DNA from 3 places in the Citrobacter sp. MNAZ 1397 genome. Region 3 is predicted to be linked to each of the others. Evidence: predicted binding sites of a transcription regulator. Region 3 holds the regulator's gene; each other region holds the start of a gene.

Region 1 (10,289 bases), on a different contig from region 3:
CAGGTTTACGAACTTCGGCGATATTGATCTGAGCAGGAACGCCAGCGATATCCGCTACGACCTTGCGCAGTTTTTCTACGTCTTCGCCTTTCTTACCGATAACGATACCCGGGCGAGCGGTGTGAATGGTCACACGGATGCTCTTAGCCGGACGCTCGATAACGATACGAGATACGGACGCTTTAGCCAGTTCCTTAGTCAGGTACTGGCGTACTTTAAAATCGCTGTCCAGGTTGTCAGCGAATTCTTTGGTGTTCGCGAACCAGGTAGAGTTCCAAGGTTTGACAATACCCAGGCGAATACCATTAGGATGTACTTTCTGACCCATTGCTAGTCTCCAGAGTCTCAGCGATCGGACACAACCACAGTAATGTGGCTGGTGCGCTTCAGGATGCGATCTGCACGACCTTTTGCACGCGGCATAATGCGCTTCATGCTCGGGCCTTCGTCTACGAAAATTTTCGCAACTTTCAGATCGTCAATGTCAGCGCCATCGTTGTGTTCAGCGTTAGCAATGGCAGATTCCAGAACTTTCTTGACCAGTACAGCCGCTTTCTTATTGGTGTAGGTCAGAATATCCAGGGCCTGCGACACTTTCTTACCGCGAATCAGGTCAGCAACAAGGCGAACCTTCTGAGCAGAAGAACGAGCATGGCGATGTTGAGCTAAAGTTTCCATCTCTTCCTCCTACCTTATTTCTTCTTCGCTTTTTTATCAGCAGCGTGGCCGCGATAAGTACGAGTCGGTGCGAATTCACCCAGTTTGTGACCGACCATTTCGTCGGAAACAAATACCGGAACGTGCTGACGACCATTATGGACAGCGATGGTCAAACCGATCATGTTAGGAAAGATCGTTGAACGACGGGACCAAGTGCGCAGGGGCTTCTTGTCTCCGCTTTCCACCGCTTTCTCTACCTTCTTCAGCAAGTGCAGGTCAATAAAAGGACCTTTCTTGAGAGAACGTGGCATGGCTTATCCTCTAATATTATTTGCTACGGCGACGTACGATAAATTTATCAGTACGCTTGTTGCTGCGGGTCTTCTTACCTTTGGTCTGAACGCCCCACGGAGTTACCGGGTGCTTACCAAAGTTACGACCTTCACCACCACCATGTGGGTGGTCGACTGGGTTCATCGCAGTACCGCGAACGGTAGGACGAACACCACGCCAGCGTGCAGCACCTGCTTTACCCAGAACGCGCAGCATATGCTCAGCATTGCCAACTTCGCCCAGGGTAGCGCGGCAGTCTGCTTCGACTTTACGCATTTCACCAGAACGCAGACGCAGGGTGACATAAGCACCATCACGCGCAACGATCTGAACGTAAGTACCAGCGGAACGTGCCAGCTGACCGCCTTTACCTGGTTTCATTTCTACGTTATGAACGGTAGAACCAACCGGGATATTGCGCATCGGCAGGGTGTTGCCTGCTTTGATTGCAGCATCAACGCCAGACTGAATCTGGTCGCCAGCTTTCAGGCCTTTAGGGGCCAGGATGTAACGGCGTTCGCCATCTTTGTACAGAACCAGCGCGATGTTCGCGGAGCGGTTCGGATCGTACTCAAGACGTTCAACAACTGCCGGGATACCGTCTTTGTTGCGTTTGAAGTCAACCAGACGATAAGCCTGCTTGTGGCCACCACCGATGTGACGAGTGGTGATACGGCCATTGTTGTTACGACCACCGGATTTGCTGTTTTTTTCCAGCAGCGGAGCAAAAGGTTTGCCCTTGTGCAGCTCAGGGTTAACCACTTTAACTACGTGGCGACGACCCGGAGATGTCGGTTTACATTTAACAACTGCCATTGTATTACTCCTCCGACTTACTCAGCGCCGCCAACGAAGTCCAGATTCTGGCCTTCTTTCAGGGTGACGTAAGCTTTTTTCCAGTCGCTACGACGACCGATACGCTGTCCGTGACGTTTAACTTTCCCTTTAACAACCAGGGTGTTAACGACTTCGACTTCGACTTCAAACAGTTTCTGCACAGCAGCTTTGATTTCTGCTTTGGTCGCGTCTTTAGCAACTTTGAGAACGATGGTGTTAGTTTTTTCCATCGCAGTAGACGCTTTTTCAGAAACGTGCGGTGCGCGCAGCACCTTCAGCAGACGTTCTTCACGAATCATGCCAGCATCTCCTCAACTTGCTTAACAGCATCAGCAGTCATTACGACTTTGTCGAAGGCGATCAGGCTAACCGGGTCGATACCAGTTGCATCGCGTACGTCAACCTTGTGCAGGTTGCGCGCAGCCAGGAACAGGTTTTCGTCCAGCTCACCGGTGATGATCAGCACATCTTCCAGAGCCATGTCTTTCAGTTTCTGTGCCAGCAGCTTGGTTTTCGGTGCTTCAACAGAGAAAGATTCGACAACGATCAGACGATCCTGACGTACCAGTTCGGACAGGATGCTTTTCAGCGCGCCGCGGTACATCTTTTTGTTAACTTTTTGACTGTGGTCCTGCGGACGCGCAGCGAAAGTCACGCCACCAGAACGCCAGATCGGGCTCTTGATAGAACCTGAACGCGCACGGCCGGTACCTTTCTGGCGCCACGGTTTTTTACCGGAACCAGTTACTTCAGCACGAGTCTTCTGAGCACGAGAACCCTGACGTGCACCAGCTGCATAAGCAACAACAACCTGGTGTACCAGCGCTTCGTTAAAATCACGACCGAAGGTAGTTTCGGAAACAGTCAGCGCGCTCTGCGCGTCTTTCAATACTAATTCCATTGCTATCTCCTCACGCCTTCACAGCTGGTTTAACGATCAGGTCGCTACCGGTTGCACCCGGGACCGCACCTTTAACCAGCAGCAGGTTGCGCTCAGCGTCAACACGTACTACGTCCAGGCTCTGAACAGTGACACGTTCGTTACCCAGCTGACCTGCCATTTTCTTGCCTTTGAACACTTTGCCCGGAGTCTGGTTCTGACCGATAGAACCCGGAACGCGGTGAGACAAGGAGTTACCGTGGGTAGCGTCCTGGGTACGGAAGTTCCAGCGCTTAACGGTACCTGCGAAACCTTTACCTTTAGAGGTGCCAGTTACGTCAACTTTTTTAACTTCGGCAAACAGCTCAACGCTAATGCTCTGACCTACGGTGAATTCTTCGCCGTCAGCCAGACGGAATTCCCACAGACCACGGCCAGCTTCTACGCCAGCTTTAGCGAAGTGACCCGCTTCCGGCTTGGTTACACGGTTAGCTTTTTTAGCACCAGTGGTCACCTGAATAGCGCGGTAGCCATCGTTAGCCAGATCTTTAACCTGAGTAACGCGGTTTGCTTCAACTTCGATTACGGTTACTGGGATAGATACGCCATCTTCAGTGAAGATGCGGGTCATACCCACTTTTTTACCGACTAAACCAATCATTGTTTCAACCTCTCAATCGCTCGATGACCTGATTAACCCAGGCTGATCTGCACGTCTACACCGGCAGCCAGGTCCAGACGCATCAGAGCATCAACGGTTTTCTCGGTTGGCTCAACGATGTCAACCAGACGCTTGTGAGTGCGGATTTCGTACTGATCGCGCGCGTCTTTGTTAACGTGCGGGGAGATCAGAACGGTGAAGCGCTCTTTGCGGGTCGGCAGCGGGATCGGACCACGGACTTGCGCACCAGTGCGCTTGGCAGTCTCGACGATTTCCGCGGTTGATTGATCGATCAGACGATGATCAAACGCTTTCAGGCGGATACGGATTCTTTGGTTCTGCATGAGACCAGAGCTCCAATTATTTTATAGACGAAATGATTACTCCTCATACCCATTACGATTGATGGGAGAGTGTAACCGTTCTTACATAGCCCCCCGATTGGGAGCATTGTTTGATAGCCAAATACGCTATCAGGGTTCATATCGAACCAGCCGTCAATTACGACAAGCCCGCGCATTATACGTAAATCTGGCATTTACGCAAGGGGCGTTTATAAATTAAACGCCTGTGCATGTGGCTTCACACATTGTTTGCAGCACAATGTAAGGCGATTATTTTTTTCTGGAGCAGGTGCGCAAGAAGCACCTCTCCCTCTTTTGCCGCTTATCGCTATCGTAGAAGCTCGGCTGTAAGCAAGCATCGGAGGTTAAATGGCGGGTACAGTTCTCTTTATGGTTATTTATCTGATACTTAATGCCTTCCTGGTTTGGTATGACGTCCGGCAGGGTCTTCTACCCGATCGCTTCACCTGCCCCCTTCTCTGGGCCGGGCTGTTGTATTGTGGCTGGTTCAATCCAATGCTGTTACAGGAAAAGGTCTTTGGGGCAATCGCGGGATACAGCGGATTCGCGGCACTTTATTGGGGATATCGCCTCCTGCGCCATCAGGAAGGACTCGGCTATGGTGATGTAAAATTTCTGGCTGCGTTGGGTGCCTGGCATGGCTGGCAAGCCTTACCTTTACTTATCTTCGTTGCCGCATCACTCGCCTCAGCCACCGCCTGCCTCATGATGTTAAAACACAGAAATATGCAGATAATAAAAAACCCGCTGCCTTTTGGTCCATTCCTGGCGGGCGCGGGTTTGATAGTAGCTTACTAAAGTATTTATAGGTCGATGGTTAATCTTCAACCTTGATTTGTGACTGGAGATAGTTTTGCAAACCAATCTTGCCGATAAGATCCAGCTCAGTTTCCAGCCAGTCAATGTGGCCTTCTTCGTCGGCAAGGATTTCAATCATCATGTCCCGACTCACATAGTCGTGCACACTATCAGCGTAGGCAATGGCTTCACGCAAATCCCTCGCCCCTTCCAGCTCCAGTCGTAAATCGGACTGTAGCATCTCCTCAACATCTTCACCGATACCAAGTTTGCCCAAGTCTTGCAGATTCGGAATGCCTTCAAGAAACAGAATACGCTCGATGTATTTATCGGCGTGTTTCATTTCATCGATGGATTCGTGGTATTCCACATCATTCAGGCGCATCAGGCCCCAGTTTTTGAACATTCTCGCATGGAGAAAGTACTGGTTGATTGCGACAAGCTCATTTCCCAATAACTTATTGAGATAATTTATAACTTTGACATCACCTTTCATTATAGTCCCTCCGCTTCCACTCATTGAAGCGTAGATCGGGCTACAGGGAAGTCAAAAAAAAGCAGAAGACTCAGGCGGTTTCTTTATATTCCGGGATCTGCAACAACTCGTCCTGCATAATTTCACGCGCAGCGCGTACACACTTACCACACTGATTTCCAACAGGAATAAATTTGCGCAATTGCTGGAAGGATTGGGGATGAAATTGGCGTACAGCCTGGCGAATTTTTTTATCACTTACACCATTACACAAACAAACGTACATAATCACTCCCGTTCAATTTATGCGCAAAGTCTAAATGAGAATAGTTATGATTACAATAGCACAGCGATGTTTGTATGCCGGGATGATGGAAAAAAATGCGAACAAATATGACGCAAGCCAGCGGACAGACAGCAAAAAGGGCGCCTTAGCGCCCTTTTCAATTCAAAACTAATTAGCGAGTAATTAGCCCAGAACTTTTGCTACAACGCCCGCGCCTACAGTACGGCCGCCTTCACGGATTGCGAAACGCAGACCGTCGTCCATCGCGATCGGGTGGATCAGGGTAACAACCATTTTGATGTTGTCGCCCGGCATTACCATCTCTACGCCTTCCGGCAGTTCGATGGTGCCAGTCACGTCAGTTGTACGGAAGTAGAACTGCGGACGGTAGCCTTTGAAGAACGGAGTGTGACGACCGCCTTCATCTTTGGACAGAATGTACACTTCAGATTCGAACTTGGTGTGCGGCTTGATGGTGCCCGGCTTAGCCAGTACCTGACCACGTTCGATTTCTTCACGTTTGATACCACGCAGCAGAACACCAACGTTCTCACCAGCACGGCCTTCGTCCAGCAGTTTGCGGAACATTTCAACGCCGGTACAGGTTGATTTCGCAGTATCTTTGATACCAACGATTTCAACTTCTTCACCTACTTTGATGATACCGCGCTCTACACGACCGGTAACAACGGTACCACGACCGGAGATGGAGAATACGTCTTCGATCGGCAGCAGGAACGGCTTGTCAATCGCACGCTCTGGTTCCGGGATATAGGTATCCAGGTGGCCAGCCAGTTCGATGATTTTCGCTTCCCACTCTGCTTCGCCTTCCAGCGCTTTCAGAGCAGAACCACGAACGATCGGTGTGTCGTCGCCCGGGAAATCGTACTGAGACAGAAGTTCACGAACTTCCATTTCAACCAGTTCCAGCAGCTCTTCGTCATCAACCATGTCACATTTGTTCAGGAACACGATGATGTACGGAACGCCTACCTGACGACCCAGCAGGATGTGCTCACGAGTCTGCGGCATCGGGCCGTCAGTCGCAGCAACAACCAGGATCGCGCCGTCCATCTGCGCAGCACCGGTGATCATGTTTTTAACATAGTCGGCGTGGCCCGGGCAGTCTACGTGTGCGTAGTGACGGATCGCAGTATCGTATTCAACGTGAGAGGTGTTGATGGTGATACCACGTGCTTTTTCTTCCGGCGCGTTATCGATCTGGTCGAATGCACGAGCCTGGCCACCGTAAGTTTTGGACAGAACGGTAGTGATGGCAGCAGTCAGAGTAGTTTTACCGTGGTCAACGTGGCCGATGGTGCCGACGTTAACGTGCGGTTTTGTACGTTCAAATTTTTCTTTAGACACGGCTATATTCCTTACTATAGTGCTCCCCCCTTATGGAGAGAGCACGGGACTTTGGTTTTAACCCTGCGGCTTATTTACCACGGGCTTCGATTACGGCCTGAGCAACGTTGTTCGGGGCATCATCATACTTCAGGAATTCCATAGTGTACGATGCGCGACCTTTGGTCAGAGAACGCAGCTGAGTTGCGTATCCGAACATTTCAGACAGCGGTACTTCAGCGTGGATCTTAACGCCAGTCACTTCGGATTCCTGACCGCGCAGCATACCGCGACGACGGCTCAAGTCACCAATTACGTCACCAGTGTTCTCTTCCGGCGTCTCTACTTCAACCTTCATGATCGGCTCAAGCAGAACTGGTTTTGCTTTCTTAAAGCCTTCTTTAAAGGCAATAGACGCAGCCAGTTTAAACGCCAGTTCAGAGGAGTCAACGTCATGGTAAGAACCGAAGTGCAGACGCACGCCCATGTCAACTACCGGGTAACCAGCCAGCGGACCAGATTTCAGCTGCTCCTGGATGCCTTTATCAACGGCCGGGATGTATTCGCCAGGAATTACACCACCTTTAATGTCGTTGATGAACTCGTAACCTTTCGGATTTGAGCCCGGCTCCAGCGGGTACATGTCGATAACAACATGACCATACTGACCACGACCACCAGACTGTTTCGCGTGTTTACCTTCAACATCGGTAACTTTCTGACGAATCGCTTCACGGTAAGCAACCTGAGGTTTACCTACGTTCGCTTCAACGTTGAATTCACGCTTCATACGGTCAACGATGATATCGAGGTGCAGTTCACCCATACCAGCGATGATGGTCTGGTTAGATTCTTCGTCAGTCCATACGCGGAAAGACGGGTCTTCTTTAGCCAGACGGCCCAGAGCCAGACCCATTTTTTCCTGGTCAGCTTTGGTTTTCGGTTCTACTGCGATGGAGATTACCGGTTCCGGGAATTCCATACGTTCCAGAATGATCGGGTGATCCGGGTCACACAGGGTGTCACCCGTGGTCACGTCTTTCAGACCGATAGCTGCAGCGATATCGCCCGCGCGAACTTCTTTGATCTCTTCACGTTTGTTCGCGTGCATCTGCACGATACGACCAAAACGTTCACGAGCCGATTTCACGGAGTTCAGTACGGTATCACCAGAGTTAACCACGCCAGAGTACACGCGGAAGAACGTCAGGTTACCTACGAACGGGTCAGTTGCGATTTTGAATGCCAGCGCAGAGAACGGCTCTTCATCACTTGCGTGACGCTCAGCCGGCGTATCTTTACCGTCGTCCAGAATACCGTTGATTGCCGGTACGTCAGTCGGTGCAGGCAGGTAATCAATTACCGCATCCAGCATCGCCTGAACACCTTTGTTCTTAAATGCAGAACCACAGGTTACCAGGATGATTTCGTTGTTCAGAACACGCTGACGCAGCGCTTTCTTGATCTCTTCCTCGGTCAGCTCTTCGCCGCCCAGGTATTTTTCCATCAGCTCTTCAGACGCTTCAGCTGCGGATTCGATCAGATTCTGGTGCCATTCGTCAGCCAGGTCCTGCATGTCAGCCGGGATATCTTCGTAAACGAAGGTAACGCCCTGGTCTGCATCGTTCCAGTTGATGGCTTTCATTTTCACCAGGTCAACAACACCGGTGAAACCTTCTTCAGCACCAATCGCCAGCTGCAGCGGAACCGGGTTCGCGCCCAGACGGGATTTGATCTGACCAACAACTTTCAGGAAGTTCGCGCCCATACGGTCCATTTTGTTAACGAACGCGATACGCGGAACTTTATATTTGTTTGCCTGACGCCATACGGTTTCAGACTGCGGCTGAACACCACCAACTGCGCAGTAAACCATGACCGCGCCATCAAGAACACGCATGGAACGTTCTACTTCGATGGTGAAGTCAACGTGCCCCGGGGTGTCGATGATGTTTACGCGATGCGGTTCATACTGTTTGGCCATACCAGACCAGAATGCAGTAGTCGCTGCAGAGGTGATAGTGATACCACGCTCCTGCTCCTGCTCCATCCAGTCCATGGTAGCGGCGCCGTCGTGAACTTCACCGATTTTGTGGTTTACACCGGTGTAGAACAGAATACGTTCGGTAGTCGTGGTTTTACCGGCGTCGATGTGCGCACTGATACCGATGTTACGGTAACGTGCGATGGGTGTTGTACGAGCCATTTGATTCCTCGTTTATTGCTTTAGACGTTCAGATTAAGTGAGCCAGAGCGGGCACCGAAGCGCCCGCCTGGTGACTAAACCGAAGGGATTACCAACGGTAGTGTGCGAACGCCTTGTTGGCTTCTGCCATACGGTGAACGTCTTCACGTTTCTTAACTGCAGTACCTTTGTTGTCTGCAGCATCAGAAAGTTCGTTCGCCAGGCGCAGAGCCATGGATTTATCACCGCGTTTACGAGCAGCTTCAACGATCCAACGCATTGCCAGAGCATTGCGACGAACCGGACGGACTTCAACTGGAACCTGATAAGTAGAACCACCAACGCGGCGAGACTTAACTTCTACAGTCGGGCGCACGTTTTCGAGAGCTACTTCGAATGCTTCCAGTTCGTTTTTACCAGAACGCTGAGCCAGGGTCTCAAGCGCGCTGTATACGATAGATTCGGCAGTAGATTTTTTACCATCTACCATCAGGATATTTACAAATTTAGCCAGCAGTTCTGATCCGAACTTCGGATCCGGCAGAATTTTACGCTGACCAATGACGCGACGACGTGGCATGGAAATACTCCGTTGTTAATTCAGGATTGTCCAAAACTCAAAGAGTTTAGTTTGACATTAATTTAAAACGTTTGGCCTTACTTAACGGAGAACCATTAAGCCTTAGGACGTTTCACGCCATACTTGGAGCGTGCTTGCTTACGGTCTTTAACGCCGGAGCAGTCAAGCGCACCACGAACGGTGTGATAACGAACACCCGGGAGGTCTTTTACACGACCGCCACGGATCAGGATCACGGAGTGTTCCTGCAGGTTGTGACCTTCACCACCGATGTAGGAAGTCACTTCAAAACCGTTAGTCAGACGAACACGACATACTTTACGCAGTGCGGAGTTCGGTTTTTTAGGAGTGGTAGTATATACACGAGTACATACGCCACGTTTTTGCGGGCATGCTTCCAGCGCAGGCACGTTGCTTTTCGCAACTTTGCGTGCACGTGGTTTGCGTACCAGCTGGTTAACTGTTGCCATTAAATAGCTCCTGGTTTTAGCTTTTGCTTCGTAAACACGTAATAAATCGACCTCATGCAATATGAGGACGCAGAATTTTATGGCTGTGCTGAAAGGGTGTCAAGAAATATACAACGATCCGTATCACCAACGCATCTGAGTCTCGTGTTTTACCGCCAGGCTAACGAAATCATTATAGCCAACCCTGACGACACTGCTCGAAATTTGACCAGACAGACCTCGCGCATCAATATCTTCATCCATCGCATGCACCGTTATGGGGGCATTTAGCAGCAACTCAAGATATTGCCCGCCTTCCACAGCAGCGATCACGCCGTCAGAAATCAATAAGAGATCGTCCCCGCCGCGTACGGTTCGCAGTAACGTTGCCATATCACATTGCCAGGGAGAATGAGCCAAAGTGTGCAACATA
Region 2 (10,289 bases), 100 kb from region 3:
CCATGACCTATCAGTAGTGCCTGCTTGCACCCCTTTGCCGGATAAGTGACAGGCACTCCGGCAAGGGGTAGGGGCCGTAAACCTACTTGTTTTCTATCACTGCCTTTTGTGCCACCACCGCCGCCTTTTGCTGCATCCGGTTTTGCATCTGGTCGATGATGACCGCCACGATAATCACGATACCTTTAATCACCATCTGCCAGAATTCGCTCACGCCCATCATCACCAGACCGTCGGCGAGGAAGCCGATAACGAAGGCCCCTATCAGGGTACCCAGCACCGTACCGCGCCCGCCTGCCAGCGAGGTGCCGCCAAGCACCACGGCGGCGATGGCGTTCATTTCAAAGGCGGTGCCGTTAGCCGGGTGGCTTGCCAGCAACTGCGCGGATACCACGATCCCGGCCAGTGCGGCACAGAACCCGGAGATGGTGTAGACCCAGATTTTGACCTGTTTGACCTTCACGCCGGAGAGCTCTGCCGCACGCTCGTTATCGCCGATGGCGTAAACGTGGCGGCCAAAAGGCAGGCGACGAGCAACATAGGCAATCACCACCGCCAGCACAATCATCAGCCAGATAGCCCAAGGAATGCCTAACAGGGTGCCCGCGCCAATCTCATCAAAGCCGGTATTACCCAGTAACGGATTGCCGGAAAGCCCCGGGAAGGTCTGTCCGTCGGAGGTGAGCATGGCGGCGCCACGCAGCACGTACATGGTACCGAGTGTGCAGATAAAGGGCGCGACATTATAGCGGGTGATGATCCAGCCATTCACCGCGCCGATGAAGCCGCCAATCAATAACACCAGGGGCACAATCACCCACACGCTGGGGAAAATGGCGATGCCAAACATCGGCAGCACAATGCCTTTGGTGATCATCCAGCCGGCGATCATCCCGCACAGGCCGAGCGTTGCGCCGATGGACAGGTCGATCCCGGCAGTGATGATGACAAACGTAATGCCCAGCGCCAGGAAGGCGTTGATAGCAATATGTTTAATCATGATCACCAGGCTCCCCGTTGACAGGAAGCCGGGCACCGTGGCGGTAAAGAAGCCAACAATCAGGAACAGCGCAATAAAAGTTCGCAGCTTCAATAGCAGAAGCAGAATGCTTTCGCGTGACAGCGATGCGCTTGTGCGCGGGGCCACTGCCACAGATTGTGTTGTTTTCATATCAGAACCCCTGAGCACTTGCCGTTACCAGCGCCGATTCTTCGGCCCGATCGCGCACGATATCGGCGGTGAGTTTGCCGCCGGACATCACCAGAATGCGGTCAGATACCGCCATGATTTCTTTCAGATCGGAGGTGGAAAAGACCACTGCGATCCCCTGTTCGGAGAGCTGCACCATCATGCGGAAGACGTCGGCTTTCGCCCCCACGTCAATGCCGCGTGTCGGTTCATCCAGAAACAGAACTTTCGGGTTGGTCAACAGCGAGCGGCCAATCACCACCTTCTGCTGGTTACCGCCGCTTAGCGCCTGAATTTCAACGTCCGGCGTCGAGACTTTAATCGACAGGTTACCAATGGTGCTGGCTACCACCGCCTGCTCCTCTTTTTGCGAAATGGTGATCCCACGCTGTAACCGCCGCCACAGGCTGGCGATGGTCAGATTGGTCGCCACCGACGATATCGGGAAGATACCGGTACGTTTGCGGTCTTCCGGTACCAGGCTCATCCCCATGCGGATGCGATCCGCCGTGGCCAGCCGCTGTGGCACGGGTTTACTGTCGAGCCATAATTTGCCCAGATAGTTGCGTTCGGTACCGAGCATGCATTCGAACAGCTCCGTCCTTCCCGCGCCCATCAGACCGTAAATGCCGACAATTTCGCCGCTGTGCACCTTAAAACTCACATCGTCCACCACCGCATTGCCCGCGCTGTTCACGCAGGTGATGTGCTCTGCTTCCAGCACCGGTGCGCCAAAGGTGCGTCCCGGTTTCAGAAAATTACTGACCGGATCGCTGCCGAGCATTTCGCGGACGATCCACGGCACGTCGATGTCGCAGACTTTCGCTTCAGCCTGAAACTTGCCGTCGCGCAAAATGGTGATCACATCACCAATCGCCATTAACTCTTCCAGGCGATGCGAAATATAGATAATCGACACCCCCTGGCGGGTCAGTTCACGGATCACGCGAAAGAGGATTTCCACTTCCGTTTTACTCAGTGCCGACGTGGGTTCGTCGAGGATCAAAATGTCCGCGTCTTCTGCCAGCGCTTTGGCTATCTCCACCAGTTGCTGCTGGCCTACTTTCAGATTTCCCACCAGTTCTTTGGGAGAAATAGGCTGGTCGAGGCGCTTTAACAGCTCCGCCGTTCGTTTTTCCTGTTCGGCTTCGTCGATAGGGGCAATCCCTTTTTGTAGCTCGCGTCCCAGGAAAATGTTCTCGGCCACATTGAGGTTTTCAAACAGATTCAGCTCCTGGTGCACCATGCCGATACCTAAGGCGGCAGCGGCGCGGGTGCTGGAAATGTGTACCGGTTTACCGTTCAGTTCGATTTCACCCAGGCTCGGTTGCTGCACACCGGCAAGAATTTTCATCAGGGTGGATTTCCCTGCGCCATTCTCACCGATGATCACGTTCACTTTGCCGCGCCAGACGTTGTAATCCACATTGTCCAGCGCCACGGTGCCGGGAAAGAGCATCGACACCCCACGCGTGCGCAGGATAATGTCATCCACAGGTACATCGCTCATTACTGTGCCTCCTGTTTCAACTCCAGTGCTGCGGCCTGGGTTGCCTTACCGCCAGTCAATGTGACGGCCATCAGTACGGTGGCCTGTTTGCCCGCCCAACTGTCATCAATTTTGGGTAGGTGTTTTATCGCTTCACGGTTGTAAGCCCGCGATAACTGCGCAAACTGAACCTGGTTGGTAAAGTCTTCAAATTTAAAACCGGTGGCGTCGCGAATGGCGTTGCCCTGAATAACCGGCCCCGTCTGCACTTCCAGCGGCTGCCCGTTGAAGATTATGACCAGCTTTTGTTCGCGCTCATTGCTGAGATCAACACGTTCAACCCGGCTTGTCAGTTGCACAAAAACACTCTGGGGTTGGCTGCTTGATGCCTTCATTTGTGTGGTGAGTGTGGTGGCGTCCAACGCATGCTTGTGAGCGGCGTCAATGACGCGTTCTTGCCATGTTTGTTGCGCGATCTGCTGTGGGGTCATGTTGTCGAAGCTGGCTTTCGCATTCGGATCGGCAGGCATTATCGGCTTGCCGTTTTCATCAAGATCCACCACCGTGCAGGCCGTCAGCAACAGGGTGGTGCACCCTATGAATGCAGCACCCCATTGTTTTAACGACATAACATCTCCGCTGTTACTTGCTCAGGTTGAACATTTTCAGTTTGCTGGCGTTGCTTTCGTCGATCAGCATGCAGTCCATCAACTGTTTCTCTTCTTTCTGGGCTTTGCCGTTTTTCAGGTAGTAATCGGCTTGTTCGACCGCCATTTGCGCTTGTTGCCAGCCAGGCTGCAACACGGTGGCTTTGATGTTGCCTTTGTTAATGATGGAGTCACGCACGTAGTCACTGCCGTCAAAGCCCACCACAATGACATTCGTTTTTCCGGCGGCTTTCAGCGCGGCTTCAGCGCCCAGCGCCATGGTGTCATTCCCGGAGATAACGCCCACGATGTCCGGGTTGGTTTGCAAAATGGCTTCCATACGGGTGAAGGCTTCGGTCTGGCTCCAGTTCGCGGTCTGTTGCGCCACCATTTTCATATCCGGGAAATCATCCAGCACATCGTGGTAGCCCTGCGAGCGGACGCTGGCGTTGGTGTCAGACTGACGACCTAACAGTTCGACATACTTGCCTTTACCGTCCAGCAATTTGGCGAATTTTTGCGCGCCAAGCTGTGCGCCCTGGTAGTTGTTAGAGACGATTTGCGCCACAGCAATACCGGTTTTGTTGATTTCCCTGTCAATCAGGAATGTCGGTACCCCTGCGGCTTTGGCTTTTTCCAGTGGGCCAACCGTAGCGTCAGCCCCGGCGTTATCCAGGATGATCGCTTTGGCTTTGCGGGCGATGGCCGTTTCGATCAACTGGTTCTGTTTATTAACGTCATCATCATGGGAAGCCACGAGGGTGGTGTAGCCAAGTTCTTTAGCTTTTGCCGCCGCGCCGTCCGCTTCCGCTTTAAAAAAGGGGTTGTCGTGTGAGGGGGTAATAATGGCGATCAGGCCGTTATCGGCGGCAAACAGCGAGCCGGATGCGGCGATCAGGGAAGCCAGTACAGCAGATTTCAGTAGGGTCGTTTTCATCTTTTTCTCCACATTGAATATATATTCAATAATGATTTATTATTCAAGTTAACGATAAAACGGCAATCGCGAACTGTCTATCGTTTGTGCAGCAAATTTCTTAAAAGGAGAAAACGATCACGATCCTGAGGGGAGGCCGGATGCCAGAGTGATGACCTGATTTGCATGCATAATCCATGGGATATCGACGCACATGCCTGCATATTGTTGGTTAAATTGCTCAGTTATGCGCAGGGTGAGTGAGCGGTCATTGAGTGCGATAAGCTGCGCGCTGTGAAAGCCGGGAAAGGGGAGAGCGATGGCGGAAAACGCTTTGAAAAGACTCTCTTTTGCTGAAAAGGTAAGCGTTAACCCCTGTTCAAAAGGAAGCGAGGCACGCTGTAGTAATGCGTATTCTTCGGCATTGACGAGGCTTTCGGCGATCTCTTTACTCAGTTGAGAAGAGAATACGCTCTCAATATCCACGCCGACATAAGCAGATGAGACAACGGCGACAGCGGTCTGCCCGGTATGGCTGATGCTGCCGTGAAGCCTGGAGGGCCAGCGCGGTTCACCGCCAGGAGCGATACCGGGCACGGCCTGATGACCATACTCGCGCAGGGCATGCACGGCGGCAATTCGCCCAGCCAGATGTTCGCTTTTACGCTTACGTCCGGCGTGGGCAACCTCAGCATAGTGGGGCAGCCATAAAAGGTCGCGCTCTGCAAAGGTGGCGGGGTCGAAGGTGATGAGATGGACCGGGTGGGAATCGAGGGTTAGCGTGGAGTGAACGGTGTGCATATGTCGCCTTACGCCCGCCCTCTCCCCGCAGGGAGAGGGAAGGTTGGTGCTTAAAAGTGGGTATTGATACCCATATACCAGGTACGGCCCGATTCGTTATACGTATTGGCGCCTGCGCCATACATATAGCCGGTCGTTCCGCCGGTTGTCTGGGCATTCCCCATACGCCAGTGACGTTTATCAAACACGTTGTCGACGCCTGCGGTCAGGCTCACGTACTTGTTCACATCCCAGGTGCCGCTCAGGCCAACGATGCTGTACGGGCTGACTTCGTCCTTCGCAGAACCGGTAACCGGATTACCCTGGTAGTCATATTTCTTCGGCTGTTGTTTGCCGTACCAGGTGAAAGTGGACTGCACGGAAACATCCTGCACAACCTGCCAGCTCAGCGTTGAGTTGAGGGTATATTCAGGGATGATCGACAGGCGTTCACCGGTGGTTTTGTTCTTACTTTGCAGCATGTACGTGACATTGTTGCTCAGGGTCAACGCGTCGGTGACTGGAATGTTCAGCGTCCCTTCCAGACCTTCAACGACTGCCTTAGGTACGTTTTCCCACTGATAGATATCGGTTTTGGTGCTGCCGACTTTGGTCTGGCTTAACGGTGAATAGCCCGCTTCAATCTTGTTGCGGTAGTCGTTGCGGAACCAGGTCACGCCCGCCAGCCAGCCTTCATGTTTGAACTCCAGACCAATCTCTTTGTTGATGCTGGTTTCGGCTTTCAGGTCGTCGTTACCCATCATGTAGCAGCCCACGCCGGTCCCACTGGCGTAACAGCCCTGACCCTTACTGTAGAGAATGTAGTTCGGGTTCGTCTGGTAGAGGCTTGGTGCTTTATAGGCACGGGCGATCCCCATTTTCAGGGTAAAGTCATCGCCCAGGCCTTGTGACAGGTTCAGCGACGGGCTCCAGTTATTGCCGACTACCGTATGGTGATCGAAACGCAGACCCGGCGTCAGCATGGTGGTGTCGGTCACTTCCATATTGTCTTCGGCGAAGACAGAGAAGATTTCCGCGCTGGAGTAAGGGCTACGGCCCGTGCTGGCGAAACCGGCAATTGGGCCACCTTGCAACGCCTGGGTGTTGGACGCCATGTCCTTCATACGCTGCTGGTTCCATTCGGTGCCCACCGTCAGGTTCTGGTTGATAAGCCACTCAAACGGTACGCTGGCTTCGCTGTGCAGCATCACGTCTGCCAGATCGATATCAGCGAACTTATCGCTGTTGAACAGACCTTCCAGCCCGCCGGCCAGCCCTTCGCCAAGGCGCGAGTTGCGGGTATGTTCATACTGCGCCCAGTTATTGGTGGTGACGCCGTTATCCCAGGCACCCGTCCAGTTGATGGAATAGTTCTGGCGATAGAGACGGTTGGTCTCTTTGCCGTAGTTTTCCTTCACATAGTTGTTGGTACTGCTGTCATTGTTGGTGTTCTGGGTGTCGCCCGCGTACAGGTTCCCCTGGCGGCTGTAACCGGCCTGAAACTCCAGCGCTTGCTGCGGCGCGAAATCCCAACGCACCACGCCGTTAATATCTTTGTTCTCCACCCCTTCACGCCCTGCGGCCATAGTGTTGGCGTAGATACCGGTTCGCTGCGACTGGTGATCCTGGTTGATATCCCAGGCATCGGCCTGCGTTTTATTCAGGTTACCGTACAGACGGAAGCTGAAATCGCCGCCCAGCGGGCCGTTCAGGCTAAAGTCGGTACGTTTGGTCGCGCCTTCGTCTTTGTGTTCCGGCGCGTTGAAATAGCTGTTCCAGGAACCGTGCCAGGCCTGGTCAGTCGGTTTTTTGGTAATGATATTCACCACGCCGCCTGCGGCACCGTTGCCATAACGCGCGGCGGCCGGGCCACGAATAACCTCAATACGCTCGATCATCTCTGCCGGTACCCAACTGGTATCGCCACGGGTATCGCGCTCGCCGCGCCAGCCCTGACGCACGGAGTTGCGGCTGGTGACCGGTTTTCCGTCGACCAGGATCAGGGTATTTTCCGGCCCCATACCACGGATATCGATCTGGCGGTTGTTACCACGTTGACCACTGGTGGAGTTCCCCGTCAGGTTAACGCCGGGCATGGTGCGGATAATTTCGGAAACGTCACGGGCGGGTGGGTTTTTACGAATCTCATCAGCGGTGATGGTAGACACCCCCGGCGCCTGCAAATTCTGCTGCGCGGCGGTCACTACCATGGTGTCATCATGGCTGTCTGTGTCACTGGTCGTCGTCTCTGCCGCGAAAGCCGGCAAAGCAGCGCCGTAAATCCCCAGATTGACCAATAAGGTCAGGGAACGAATGTTATTTTTCATTGTTTTTCCTGCTTTTTTTGCCGCATTCCCGGTAGTTCCTTTTCCCAGCGGGTAAGGAATACGGCATGCCATTGCCATTCATTTGCAAAGGGGCTCATCCTGAGAAAACCGCAAACGAGGGCATTGTGATAATGAAAGACGCGCTCGCCAAAGCGCGACAATACGCTATTGCAAATGCAAATAGTTATCAATAATATTATCAATATTTCTTAATCTGCAAGCAAAAGTTTCCACAGATAAAATGAGGTTATGGCGTTGACGTCGATAGCGGGAAGCGAGGCCTGGTGGCAAACAAAAGAGGGACCAGAGTGGCGTCTGGAGAGCGAAGGCAAGTATGAGGTTACCTTCTGGTGGCGTGACCCGGCGGGTACAGAAACCACCTCGCGGATCCAACGTGTCTGGATTTATATCACGGGTGTTACCGACCATCATCAACAGGCGACGCCGCAATCACTGGCTCGCATACCCGGAACGGATGTCTGGTACTGGCAAACGCGACTGGAATCAGGCTGGCGCGGAAGCTATTGCCTGATCCCCTCCGACCATGCTGACGACTTCTCACCGCAGGTTCTTACCCAGACTCCTCCGGACCGCGCGGCGCTGCGCGAAGGCTGGCGCAAGCTGCTGCCACGCGCCATTGCCGATCCGCTTAATTCCCATTGCTGGCGTGGCGGGCGAGGCCATCCCGTGTCGCCGCTGGCGATGCCAGGCGCACCGCCTCAGCCAGGCTGGGATCTGCCCGCTACGCCATACACTCCGGCGACAGAGATGACATGGCACAGCCATCGCCTGAATAACCAGCGCCGCGTATGGGTGTATGCCACCGGTGATGACCACAGCGCTGAGCGTCCGCTGGCGATACTGCTTGATGGCCAGTTCTGGGCTGAAAGCATGCCTGTCTGGCCTGCGCTGGCGGCCCTGACTGCGCAGGGGTTGTTGCCGCCTGCGGTCTATGTGCTTATCGATGTGATTGATATGGCCCACCGCAGCCAGGAACTGCCCTGTAATCCTGATTTCTGGCTGGCGGTTCAGCAGGAGTTATTGCCGCACGTGCGTGCAATAACCCCTTTTAGTGATGATGCTGGTCGCACGGTGGTGGCCGGACAAAGTTTTGGCGGTTTGTCATCGTTGTATGCCGCCTTGAACTGGCCGCAGCGTTTTGGCTGCGTGTTGAGCCAGTCGGGCTCCTTCTGGTGGCCAACGCGCGACGGGCAGCAAGATGGTCTGATCATCGAACAACTCAAACGCGGCGAACTCACGGCGCAAGGGTTGCGCATTGTGCTGGAAGCTGGCGTGCGCGAGCCGCTCATTTTTCGGGCCAATCAGGCCCTGTATGCCCAATTACAACATCCACAGCAGACGGTTTTCTGGCGTCAGGTTGACGGCGGACATGATGCGCTTTGCTGGCGCGGCGGGCTGACCGAAGGGCTTATGACCCTCTGGCAACCGCTGACTCGCGCCGGGCGATAAGCGCAATTTACGACAGGAGCCAGGTATGGAATTCAGCAATCCCTTCGATAATCCGCAAGGGCAATTTTATATTCTGCAAAATGCGCAGCAGCAATTCAGCCTGTGGCCACAGCCGTGCGCATTACCGCAAGGCTGGCGCGTAGTTTGCCAGCCCGCCTCGCAGGAGGTATGTAACGAGTGGCTTAAAGCCCACTGGCAGACGTTAACCCCGGCGCACCACGCCAGCTAAGGAGATGTGAATGACCGCACGTTTACCCCTCGTGGCGGCGCAGCCTGGGATCTGGATGGCAGAAAAACTCTCCACCCTGCCCAACGCCTGGAGCGTGGCCCACTATGTTGAACTGGACGGCGAACTGGACGCGCCGTTGCTGGCTCAGGCCATCGTAGAAGGTCTGGCGCAGGCCGACACCCTGCGTATGCGCTTTACGGAAGACAACGGCGAGGTCTGGCAGCATGTGGATGATAAAGGCGTATTTGCCCTGCCGCAGTGCATTGATGTTCGCCATCACGCCGACCCGAACGCGAGCGCGCTGACGTTAATGCAGGCCGATCTGGCGCAGGAACTTCGCGTGGACAGCGGTAAGCCTCTGTTCTGTCACCAGTTGATTCAGGTTGCTGACCAGCGCTGGTACTGGTATCAGCGTTATCACCATTTGCTGGTAGATGGCTTTAGTTTCCCTGCCATTACCCGCCAGATAGCCGCTATTTACCGTGCGATGCGCGCAGGCAAGGCGATGCCTCCGACACCGTTTACTCCCTTTGCAGAGGTGGTGGAGGAGTATCAGCGCTATCAGCAGAGCGACGCCTGGCAGCGAGACAAAGCCTTCTGGGCGGAGCAAAAACGCTTACTACCCGCACCGGTTTCCCTGTCGCCTGCACCGCTACCGGGCCGCGCGGCGACGATCGATATCCTGCGCCTGAAAATGTCTCTGGACAGCGCTGCATTCCGTCGCCTGACCCAGGCCGCGAGCGCGTGCCAGCCCTCCGACCTGGCCTTAGCGCTGGTGGCATTGTGGTTAGGGCGGCTCTGCGGGCGGCTCGATTATGCCGCCGGGTTTATTTTTATGCGCCGTATGGGCTCAGCGGCACTGACCGCGACCGGGCCGGTGCTCAATGTGCTGCCGCTTGGTGTACACATCGACGAGACGCAAACCCTGGCTGAACTGGCCAACGCGCTTGCCGGGCAACTGAAAAAGATGCGCCGCCATCAGCGCTATGACGCTGAGCAAATCCTGCGTGATGCGGGACGTGCGACCGGAGATGAGCCGCTCTTTGGCCCGGTCTTTAACGTTAAAATGTTTGATTACCTGTTGGACGTTGACGGGATTGCCGGGCAAACCCACACCCTGGCGACGGGGCCGGTCAACGATCTGGAGATTGCGCTCTTCCCGGATGAAGAGGGCGGCCTGACGCTGGACGTGCTGGCTAACCGCAGCCGCTACGATGAAAGTGTGCTCAATAACCATGTCGC
Region 3 (10,289 bases):
TCAGTATCCCCATATTGTGGGGTGGGAAACTGTGCCAGCCTGGGATCACCCCGCCCTTTTTATCCCCGGCGGTAAATCGCCGTATGTCAGCGAACAGTATCGTGACGACCTGCTGCAACAGTTCCCGCAGGCACGCGCGCATGTCATTGCCGGTGCCGGGCACTGGGTGCATGCAGAAAAGCCGGAAGCGGTTCTGCGCGCCATCCGTCGTTATCTCGCTGAAAAGACAAACTGATTAAAAACCCGGCGACCGATTGTCGGAAAGCGCCCGGTCGTTGGCGTGTCCGCATCGCTGATGTATGATGGCGCGCTAATCAGCCCGGGCTATGACCCGATTGCTTGTACTTCCCGTAGTATTCTTAAATCATGGCTAAAGAACAAACGGACCGCACGACATTAGATCTGTTCGCGAATGAACGTCGCCCGGGACGTCCTAAAACCAATCCGCTCTCTCGCGACGAGCAATTGCGCGTGAATAAGCGCAATCAGCTTAAACGCGATAAGGTTCGTGGGCTTAAACGCGTCGAATTAAAACTCAACGCCGAGGCTGTCGACGCATTAAACGCGCTGGCGGATGCGCGGGAAATGAGCCGCAGCGAACTGATTGAAGAGATGTTACTGGCTCAGCTTAACGCGCTGAACAGCCAGGAAATCCTCTGAATTATCGCAAAAATTCACTTTCATGTTGCACAGAGTGCAGTCTTGCGTGATTGCAGTTTCCGCGTGCTTCTCTGATCTGCTATGATTGCCCTTATCCGTGGGCCAATCGCCACCACCATATCATTAAGTTTCAAGAGGTTATTTTACTCATGGCAATCACAGGCATTTTTTTCGGCAGCGATACCGGTAATACCGAAAACATCGCAAAGATGATCCAGGCTCAACTTGGTAAAGATGTTGCCGATGTGCATGACATTGCTAAAAGCAGCAAAGAGGATCTTGAAGGTTACGACATCCTGCTGCTTGGCATCCCGACCTGGTATTATGGTGAAGCACAGTGTGACTGGGATGACTTTTTCCCGACGCTGGAAGATATCGATTTTAACGGCAAACTGGTTGCCCTGTTTGGCTGTGGCGATCAGGAAGACTATGCAGAGTATTTCTGTGATGCGTTGGGCACTATCCGCGACATCATTGAACCGCGCGGCGCAACCATCGTAGGCCACTGGCCGACCGAAGGTTACCATTTTGAAGCGTCCAAAGGTCTGGCAGACGACAACCACTTCGTTGGCCTTGCTATTGATGAAGACCGTCAGCCTGAACTGACCGCTGGCCGTGTCGATAAATGGGTGAAACAGATTTCCGAAGAACTTCATCTGAATGACATCATCAATGCCTGATGTTGTTTGGCGCAACCTGCTGGTTGCGCCTGATTAATAGATAAAAGCGATGGAAATAATTGCTACAATTTTTTAACTTTTTTCTCCAGCGCTGTACAATGACCCCTGATTAAAACGGGTAACACAAAGGACTTTGTTGACGCTACCACGTTTTATAAGCTTACTTTACTTGAGGACTTGCAGTTTTCATTCAGGCATGGCAGTTCTATAATGAGACGCATTATCCCAGGTGCATTCCTTGTAGCTTCCCAACGGGAAGTGAATCGTTTAGCAACAGGACAGATTCCGCATGACTGACAACAATACCGCATTAAAGAAGGCCGGCCTGAAAGTCACGCTTCCTCGGTTAAAAATCCTGGAAGTGCTTCAGGAGCCGGAGAACCATCATGTCAGTGCGGAAGATTTATATAAGCGCCTGATCGACATGGGCGAAGAGATTGGGCTGGCGACGGTGTACCGTGTGCTTAACCAGTTCGATGATGCCGGGATCGTGACCCGCCATAACTTTGAAGGCGGTAAGTCCGTCTTTGAACTGACCCAGCAGCATCACCACGATCACTTAATTTGCCTGGATTGCGGCAAAGTGATTGAGTTCAGTGATGACTCTATTGAAGCGCGTCAGCGTGAGATCGCGTCCAGACACGGTATTCGTCTGACTAACCACAGTCTGTACCTCTATGGCCATTGCGCCGAAGGCGACTGCCGTACTGACGAAAACGCGCACGAAGCCGCTGAGAAATAATCATCAGCTTCGTAAAAAAGCCAACCTCCGGGTTGGCTTTTTTATTTCTGACTTTACCGCATAAAAAAGCCCGCCGAAGCGAGCCTTTGATACGGTTAATTTACCGCGTTATGGTGATGAATCTCCTGCCAGATCTGGTCACAACGGGTTTTCACCGCCTGCCCGTTTCCGGTATGCGTCGCTTCAAGGCATTGCTGATAATCCAGCGTGCGCACACTCTCTTCCTCCGCAAATTGCTGGTGTGCTTTCTCTTTGCGCAGAACATCCAGTACGCTTCTGCACGCCGCCGTTTTCTCCGGTGAACCTTCTGCCGTATTAATACAGGCGCTGTAAGCCTCTTTTAATCGCGCATCTTCCTTTGGCGCCTGCGGCTGTTGCACACAGGCGGCAAGTCCCAACGTTAGCAGGGCAAGTAATATTGGTTTCATCATCATGGCACTCCCTGGTATTAGAAAATATTCAGCGGCGCAATGACGATAAACTTCACGTCACGTTCGTCCTGGAAGATGTTGTTATATCCACCACCCCAGCTCGGAATATTGGAATGGTTATCATATTGGGTGAAGTGCAACTTGAATAACGTGCCTTTTGCCATCCCTTCCTGCACGGTGTAAAGCAGGTCGAGGCTATACGCTGACTCTTTAATGGCGTTGCCCGCATCGTAGTATTTGTCGCCAGAGGAGACAGTAGACGGTTTGGCATCCCAGCCATAGACGTACGATGCGCCAACCGCCCAACCAGGCAGATTCCAGCCTTTCAGGTCATACATGGCGCCGACAAAGACGGATTTCTCGTTATGGGCGTTAAAGTCAGAACGGTTGTCCCACCAGATATCCAGGCGACCATTGGAAGAGCCATACCGTGGCGTCATACGTGAATTGAAATAGCCCTGGCGACCATCGGCTTTGACCCAGGTTCCCTCAAGGCGTAAATCCACCGGACCGACCGTATAACCAAAGGTGAGCGCCTGTAACCACGCGGTGCCGTCGTAAATATCATTGATGGTGTTGTTATCGGCCTTGTCGCGCGAACCATAGAACTGATAACTGGTGGAAAGCGGGTTCCCTATGACGTCAAACTTATAGCTGGCTTTGGCAAAGTATTGATCAACGTAACCTTGTGCCTGACCAAATGCGGCTTCAAGGAGAAGGTTGTTTTTAAAATCGTACGATGCGCCCAGAGAGTGGACGTAGTCGATTTTACTCACGCCATCGTTCTGGTAGAAATGATCCGTTTCGTTATACCACGGCGCTTTGTATTCATTGGCCCACATATACGAGAAGCTCAGCGCGCCGTTATCATCGTAATCCAGTTTTGCGCCGGCTTCCGCCCCCTGATAGGTACCCGGCATAAAGCTCCAGTTTGATGCCAGCAGAGTTTGCCCGGTTGGCTGGATATACCCTGCCCTCGCCCATACAGGACCATATTTAAATTTCGCTGCGGCTGTATAGAGACTTGCGCCGCTACGATCGCCGGCCCAGTCTTCGTCATACACTTTGTGGCTATTGGAAAATGCGATTTCATTCGGATGTCCGCTTTCTGAGGATTCAGCCATCTCAATCGCTGCAAAGACCGCGACATCAATACCGAACATATCGGCAGCATAACCAGACTGGAAATCGAGGTTCGTATTCCATGTGGAGTGCGACAGGTTCGTTTTGTATTTATCGCCATCGGTGACATCTTTACGGTCACGCTGGCGCTGCCAGTAGTAAATCCCGCCGGTGAGCGTAGCGTCATCGACAAAACCAGCAGCGCTGACGGAAGGAGCAAAAGTTAAACCTGGTAATGCGGTGGCGCAGGCAATAGCCAACGCTAACGCCTTACGTTTAGCGTTAAACGCGTTCATGAGTGTTCCTCTTTGACGAAAACATAAAAAGTGCTGCGCAAATGCAGACAGCAATAAATAAAAAAAATGAAATATTACTGACAGTTATAGAAAATGTTTCTATATCTATCGTTTGTAAGCATATTTTTCGCGACGCGAATTATCAAGCCTTTGCATGAAGGAATTACGGGGATTATGACGAACCACACAGATTTATTGTTAGTCTGTCACTGGCTTGCATAGCGCGGAACCTGAATGAACTTAAACTAAATTATCAATAAATAACTGAAAAGATGATTGGATAAAATTAAAACGAAATTTCAGAAAAGTAAAAAGCCAGCAGGAACTTATTTTTAATCGAGAAATAAAAAACGCTGCACGAGGCAGCGTTTTTATGCACGAGAATCAGGCGGGATTACTCGCCGATTTTAGCCCAGGTATCGCGAAGACCTACGGTGCGGTTGAATACCAGTTTATCCGCAGTAGCATGGCGGCTGTCGAGGCAAAAGTAACCTTCGCGCTCAAACTGGTACGCTTTCCCCACCTCAGCGCCCTTGAGGCTCGGCTCAGCAAAGCCCTGCTTAATGACCAGCGATTCCGGGTTCATAACGGTCAGGAAATCTTCCGCGGCTCCCGGGTTTGGCACGCTGAACAGCCGGTCGTAAAGGCGAATTTCAACCGGCAACGCGTGTGATGCGCTCACCCAGTGAATAACGCCTTTCACTTTACGACCATCTGCCGGATCTTTGCTCAGCGTATCGGCATCAAAGGTACAGAAAATAGTGGTGATATTACCTTCCGCGTCTTTCTCAACACGCTCAGCTTTAATCACATAGGCGTTACGCAGACGAACTTCTTTACCGAGTACCAGACGTTTGTACTGCTTGTTGGCTTCCTCACGGAAATCGGCGCGATCGATCCAGATTTCACCGCTAAATGGAACATCACGGCTGCCCATTTCCGGCTTGTTCGGATGGTTTGGCATCGAAACCAGTTCACTGGCGCCCTGAGGATAGTTTTCGATAACCAGCTTAACCGGATCGATAACCGCCATCGCACGCGGCGCATTTTCATTCAGATCTTCACGGATGCACGACTCCAGTGAAGCCATCTCAATAGTGTTGTCCTGTTTGGTGATACCAATACGTTTGCAGAACTCACGGATGGATGCGGAAGTATAGCCACGACGACGCAGGCCCGAAATGGTCGGCATACGCGGGTCATCCCAGCCTTCAACGTGTTTGTCGGTCACCAGCAGGTTCAGCTTACGCTTGGACATGACGGTGTATTCCAGGTTCAGACGAGAGAACTCGTACTGACGCGGGTGAACCGGAATGGTGATGTTATCCAGCACCCAATCATACAGACGACGGTTATCCTGGAATTCCAGCGTACACAGGGAGTGGGTGATCCCCTCCAGCGCATCGCTGATGCAGTGGGTAAAGTCATACATCGGGTAGATGCACCACTTGTTGCCCGTCTGATGATGTTCAGCAAATTTAATGCGGTAGAGCACCGGATCGCGCATCACGATGAACGGCGACGCCATGTCTATCTTCGCACGCAGGCACGCCTTACCTTCTTCGAAGCCACCGGCTCGCATTTTTTCAAACAGTGCGAGGTTCTCTTCAACCGTACGATCGCGATACGGACTGTTTTTACCCGGGGCCGTCAGCGTACCGCGATATTCACGGATTTCGTCAGCGGACAGTTCGTCAACATAGGCCAGGCCTTTGCTGATTAACTCAACAGCATAGTTGTGCAATTGATCGAAATAATCAGAGGAATAGCGCACATCGCCTGACCAGTGGAAGCCTAACCACTGCACGTCGTTTTTGATGGACTCAACGTACTCGATATCTTCTTTTACCGGGTTGGTGTCATCAAAACGCAGGTTGCACTTCCCTTGATAATCTTGCGCGATACCAAAGTTCAGGCAGATGGATTTCGCATGACCGATATGCAGGTAACCATTCGGCTCAGGCGGAAAACGGGTACAAACAGTAGAGTGCTTTCCAGTAGCCAGATCTTCATCAATGATCTGACGAATAAAGTTAGTCGGGCGGGCTTCAGCCTCACTCATCGTAAATTCCTCAAGGCGTAAACAACATATAACTGCACATGATCTTATAAGCGGCCCTCAGAGACAACCTTTAGTTACGGAAAATAGATACAAAACGGAATACTTTAATTCATGCAAAAAAAAGCGGCAGAGGAAGATCCCCTGCCGCTTATGGCTATTTCTGGTTCAGATTACATCATTAGCCTTTGATGTCGTACAACGACGTTTGCCCCGCGACAACGGAACCATGCGCTTTGATAACCAGACCAGAGAAATCATCGATGTTGCTGCACACCACCGGACTGATCATTGAACGAGCATTCGCGTTCAGGTATTCCAGATCCATTTCCAGGATGGGCTGACCTGCCACAACGGTTGCTCCCTCTTCGACCAGACGCGTGAAGCCCTGACCACCGAGCGCAACGGTGTCGATCCCCATATGGACAACGATTTCCGCGCCTTTTTCCGTTTCAAGGCAGAAGGCGTGGTTGGTATTAAAGATTTTCACGATGGTGCCCGCTGCCGGTGCAACAACCGTTTTCTCTGTCGGTTTTACCGCTACGCCATCACCAACGGCTTTACTGGCAAACGCTTCATCCGGCACTTCATCCAGAGAAACTACCTGCCCGGTTACCGGGGAGACCAGCTCAGCAATCACCGCAGCGCTGACATTCGGGACGGCCTGCGGCTTAACTGCGCTTGCGGCTGCCGGAGCCGGAACCGGAGCCGGAGTCGCAGCACCTGCCGCCGGAACATCACCCGCCGTTTTCATCGCATTCGCAATTTTTTCTGCTGCAAAACCAACAATGACCTGTACGCCGGTTTTATTCAAACGAATAACTCCGCTCGCACCCAGACGTTTAGCCAGCGCTTCGTTAACCAAGGAAGAGTCTTTTACGCTCAGACGCAGACGTGTAATGCAGGCATCGATACCGGTCAGGTTTGCGGAACCCCCGACAGCAGCAATGTACTGACGCGCCAGCCCGGTCACATCCTGCTCGGAAGCAGTACTGACATTCACATCCTGACCATCCGCTTCGTCACCGGCAACCGCCAGTTCACGACCCGGGGTCAGCAGGTTGAATTTCAGGATCGTGAAACGGAACACTACGTAGTAAATGACGAAGAACACCAGGCCTTGCAGAATCAGCATGTACCAATGTACGGCCAGCGGGTTTTTGGATGACAGCACCATATCCACCAGACCAGCACTGAAGCCGAAACCGGCAATCCACTGCATAGTCGCGGCGATGAAGACAGAAACCCCGGTCAGAACAGCGTGAATGAAATACAGCACCGGTGCCACGAACATGAAGGAGAATTCCAGCGGTTCAGTGATACCTGTAAAGAAGGCGGCAAACGCACCTGCCATCATAATACCGAGGACTTTGGCTTTATTTTCCGGACGCGCGCAGTGGTAAATCGCCAGTGCTGCACCTGGCAGACCAAACATCATGATCGGGAAGAAACCAGCCTGGTAACGACCAGTAACCCCAACAACCGCTTTGCCTGCTTCAATAGACTGCGCGCCACCCAGGAAGTTAGGAATATCGTTAATACCGGCAACGTCAAACCAGAAAACGGAGTTCAGCGCATGGTGCAGACCGATCGGGATCAGCAGACGGTTGAAGAAAGCGTAGACGCCCGCACCGACAGAACCCAGTTTCTGGATGTGCTCACCAAAACCTACCAGGCCGCTAAAGACCACCGGCCAGATAAACATCATGATGAACGCGACAGCGATCATGACAAAGGAGGTCAGGATCGGCACCAGACGACGGCCGCTAAAGAAGGAGAGCGCCTTCGGCAGCTCGACGCTGCTAAAGCGGTTATACAGCTCCGCAGCAATGATACCGACCATGATCCCAACGAACTGGTTTTTGATCTTACCGAATGCGGCAGGAACTTGATCGGCTGGGATTTTCTGGATCATGGCGACAGCGGCTGGCGAGCACAGCGTCGTCAGTACAAGGAAGCCCACAAAGCCGGCCAGCGCAGCAGCGCCGTCTTTGTCTTTGGACATACCATAAGCAACACCCACGGCGAACAGCACGCCCATGTTATCGATGATGGCAGAACCAGATTGAATGAAGAACGCCGCCAGCGCGTTAGATCCACCCCAGCCTACCGGGTCGATCCAGTAACCGACCCCCATCAGAATCGCTGCGGCAGGCAGCGTGGCAACCGGCACCATAAGCGCACGGCCAACCTTTTGTAAGTAACCTAAAAGATTCACGTTATTCCCCCTTTGAACCCCAGCGGAGCCCTTAGAAACAGTCTTTTTATTGTCTAACTAACCCTGAAAACACGGCCATTTTTCATTACATTGAGAGTGTGTTGAAAATTAATTCGTCTCGCAAATTAAAAGCACCCTTTTTGTGATTTTAATCACCAAATATCGTTATTTGACCTCCTCTTTGCTGGCTAACCAGCAAAACTTATTTTATCATTCAAAAAATCAAGACGGATTGCCCCCATAGGGAGCGAAACTGAGTTACGCTTTACACTACTCTGGCACGCAATCCGCTAACTTTAATCAACTTTAGAGGTGAATAATGAGACTGATTCCTCTGGCAACAGCTGAACAAGTCGGTAAATGGGCGGCCCGCCATATCGTCAATCGCATCAATGCATTTAAACCTACAGCGGATCGTCCGTTCCTGCTTGGGCTGCCAACCGGTGGCACGCCTCTCACTGCCTACAAAGCCTTAGTCGAAATGCACAAAGCGGGCCAGGTTAGTTTTAAACATGTTGTCACTTTCAACATGGATGAATATGTCGGCCTGCCGAAGGAGCATCCGGAAAGCTATCACAGTTTTATGCACCGTAACTTTTTCGATCACGTTGATATTCCGGCGGAAAATATTAACCTGCTGGATGGCAATGCTCCGGATATTGACGCAGAATGCCGTCAATACGAAGAAAAAATCCGTTCCTATGGCAAAATTCACCTGTTTATGGGCGGCGTTGGCAACGATGGTCACATCGCATTCAACGAACCCGCGTCTTCGCTGGCTTCTCGTACCCGTATTAAAACGCTGACCCATGACACCCGCGTGGCCAATTCCCGTTTCTTCGACGGCGACGTTAATCAGGTGCCAAAATACGCGCTGACCGTAGGTGTGGGTACGCTACTGGACGCGGAAGAAGTGATGATTCTGGTGCTGGGAAGCCAGAAAGCGCAGGCTCTGCAGGCGGCCGTAGAAGGTAATGTGAACCATATGTGGACCATTAGCTGTCTGCAACTGCACCCGAAAGCAGTGATGGTATGCGACGAGCCGTCCACCATGGAACTAAAAGTGAAAACATTGAAATATTTCAATGAATTAGAAGCAGAAAATATTAAAGGTCTGTAATTGTGTCTCGTTCCGCATACTCTGCGGGACGACACCCATTTGTTAACCGGGGGTCGTTATGTATGCTTTAACCCATTGCCGGATTTTCACCGGCCATGAAATTCTGGATGACCACGCGCTGATTGTCGCGGATGGCCTGATTGACCGTCTCTGCCCACTGGCTGAGTTGCCACCCACTCTCGAACAGCGTGATCTCAATGGCGCAACGCTGGCCCCTGGCTTTATTGACGTACAACTCAATGGTTGCGGCGGCGTGCAGTTCAACGACACTCCCGAAGCCGTAAGCGTTGAAACGCTGGAAATCATGCAGCGTGCCAATGAGAAATCAGGCTGTACAAGCTTCCTGCCGACGCTTATCACCAGTAGCGATGACCTGATGAAACAGGGCATTCAGGTGATGCGCGATTACCTGACAAAATATTCCCATCAGGCATTAGGCCTTCACCTCGAAGGTCCGTGGCTGAATATCGTTAAAAAAGGTACCCACAACCCGAAATTTGTACGCAAACCGGACGCCGAACTGGTGGATTACCTCTGCGCCAATGCCGACGTTATCACCAAAGTGACGCTGGCGCCTGAAATGGCCGGAACTGAGGTTATCAGTAAGCTGGCTGCGGCAGGGATTGTCGTTTCTGCAGGCCACTCCAACGCGACATTAAAAGAAGCGAAGGCCGGTTTCCGCGCAGGCATCACGTTTGCGACACATTTATATAATGCGATGCCGTATATCACCGGACGTGAACCAGGGCTGGCGGGCGCGGTACTGGATGATGCCGATGTCTATTGCGGGATCATTGCAGATGGGCTGCATGTCGATTACGTTAATATCCGTAATGCGAAACGCCTGAAAGGTGACAAACTCTGTTTAGTAACAGATGCAACGGCACCTGCAGGGGCAGATATTGACCAGTTCATTTTTGCTGGTAAAACAATATACTACCGTAATGGACTGTGTGTGGAT

What was found. Region 3 encodes Fur, which represses iron uptake genes when iron is present. Its sites were predicted from a motif close to ATAATAATGAGAACNACTATCAA; they were not measured.
Region 1: the regulator Fur is predicted to act here: its motif matches at 5,330-5,352, upstream of bfd (bacterioferritin-associated ferredoxin).
Region 2: the regulator Fur is predicted to act here: its motif matches at 7,523-7,545, upstream of fes (enterochelin esterase).

The regions. Positions count from the first base shown of each region.
Region 1 is NZ_JAKIVH010000003.1:447,907-458,195, reverse strand. It holds gene rpsC (30S ribosomal protein S3) at 1-328, opposite strand, end outside; gene rplV (50S ribosomal protein L22) at 346-678, opposite strand; gene rpsS (30S ribosomal protein S19) at 693-971, opposite strand; gene rplB (50S ribosomal protein L2) at 988-1,809, opposite strand; gene rplW (50S ribosomal protein L23) at 1,827-2,129, opposite strand; gene rplD (50S ribosomal protein L4) at 2,126-2,731, opposite strand; gene rplC (50S ribosomal protein L3) at 2,742-3,371, opposite strand; gene rpsJ (30S ribosomal protein S10) at 3,404-3,715, opposite strand; gene L2097_RS19345 (prepilin peptidase) at 4,085-4,534, shown strand; gene bfr (bacterioferritin) at 4,554-5,030, opposite strand; gene bfd (bacterioferritin-associated ferredoxin) at 5,101-5,295, opposite strand; gene tuf (elongation factor Tu) at 5,479-6,663, opposite strand; gene fusA (elongation factor G) at 6,734-8,848, opposite strand; gene rpsG (30S ribosomal protein S7) at 8,937-9,407, opposite strand; gene rpsL (30S ribosomal protein S12) at 9,503-9,877, opposite strand; gene tusB (sulfurtransferase complex subunit TusB) at 10,001-10,288, opposite strand.
Region 2 is NZ_JAKIVH010000001.1:2,658,552-2,668,840, reverse strand. It holds gene L2097_RS12545 (fimbrial protein) at 1-17, shown strand, start outside; gene L2097_RS12540 (ABC transporter permease) at 83-1,171, opposite strand; gene L2097_RS12535 (sugar ABC transporter ATP-binding protein) at 1,173-2,699, opposite strand; gene L2097_RS12530 (DUF2291 family protein) at 2,699-3,307, opposite strand; gene L2097_RS12525 (D-ribose ABC transporter substrate-binding protein) at 3,321-4,262, opposite strand; gene entD (enterobactin synthase subunit EntD) at 4,380-5,042, opposite strand; gene L2097_RS12515 (TonB-dependent siderophore receptor) at 5,093-7,348, opposite strand; gene fes (enterochelin esterase) at 7,598-8,818, shown strand; gene L2097_RS12505 (MbtH family protein) at 8,844-9,047, shown strand; gene entF (enterobactin non-ribosomal peptide synthetase EntF) at 9,058-10,289, shown strand, end outside.
Region 3 is NZ_JAKIVH010000001.1:2,558,434-2,568,722, forward strand. It holds gene ybfF (esterase) at 1-235, shown strand, start outside; gene ybfE (LexA regulated protein) at 367-660, shown strand; gene fldA (flavodoxin FldA) at 810-1,340, shown strand; gene fur (ferric iron uptake transcriptional regulator) at 1,630-2,082, shown strand; gene chiQ (ChiQ/YbfN family lipoprotein) at 2,178-2,513, opposite strand; gene chiP (chitoporin ChiP) at 2,531-3,931, opposite strand; gene glnS (glutamine--tRNA ligase) at 4,326-5,993, opposite strand; gene nagE (N-acetylglucosamine-specific PTS transporter subunit IIBC) at 6,172-8,208, opposite strand; gene nagB (glucosamine-6-phosphate deaminase) at 8,528-9,328, shown strand; gene nagA (N-acetylglucosamine-6-phosphate deacetylase) at 9,387-10,289, shown strand, end outside.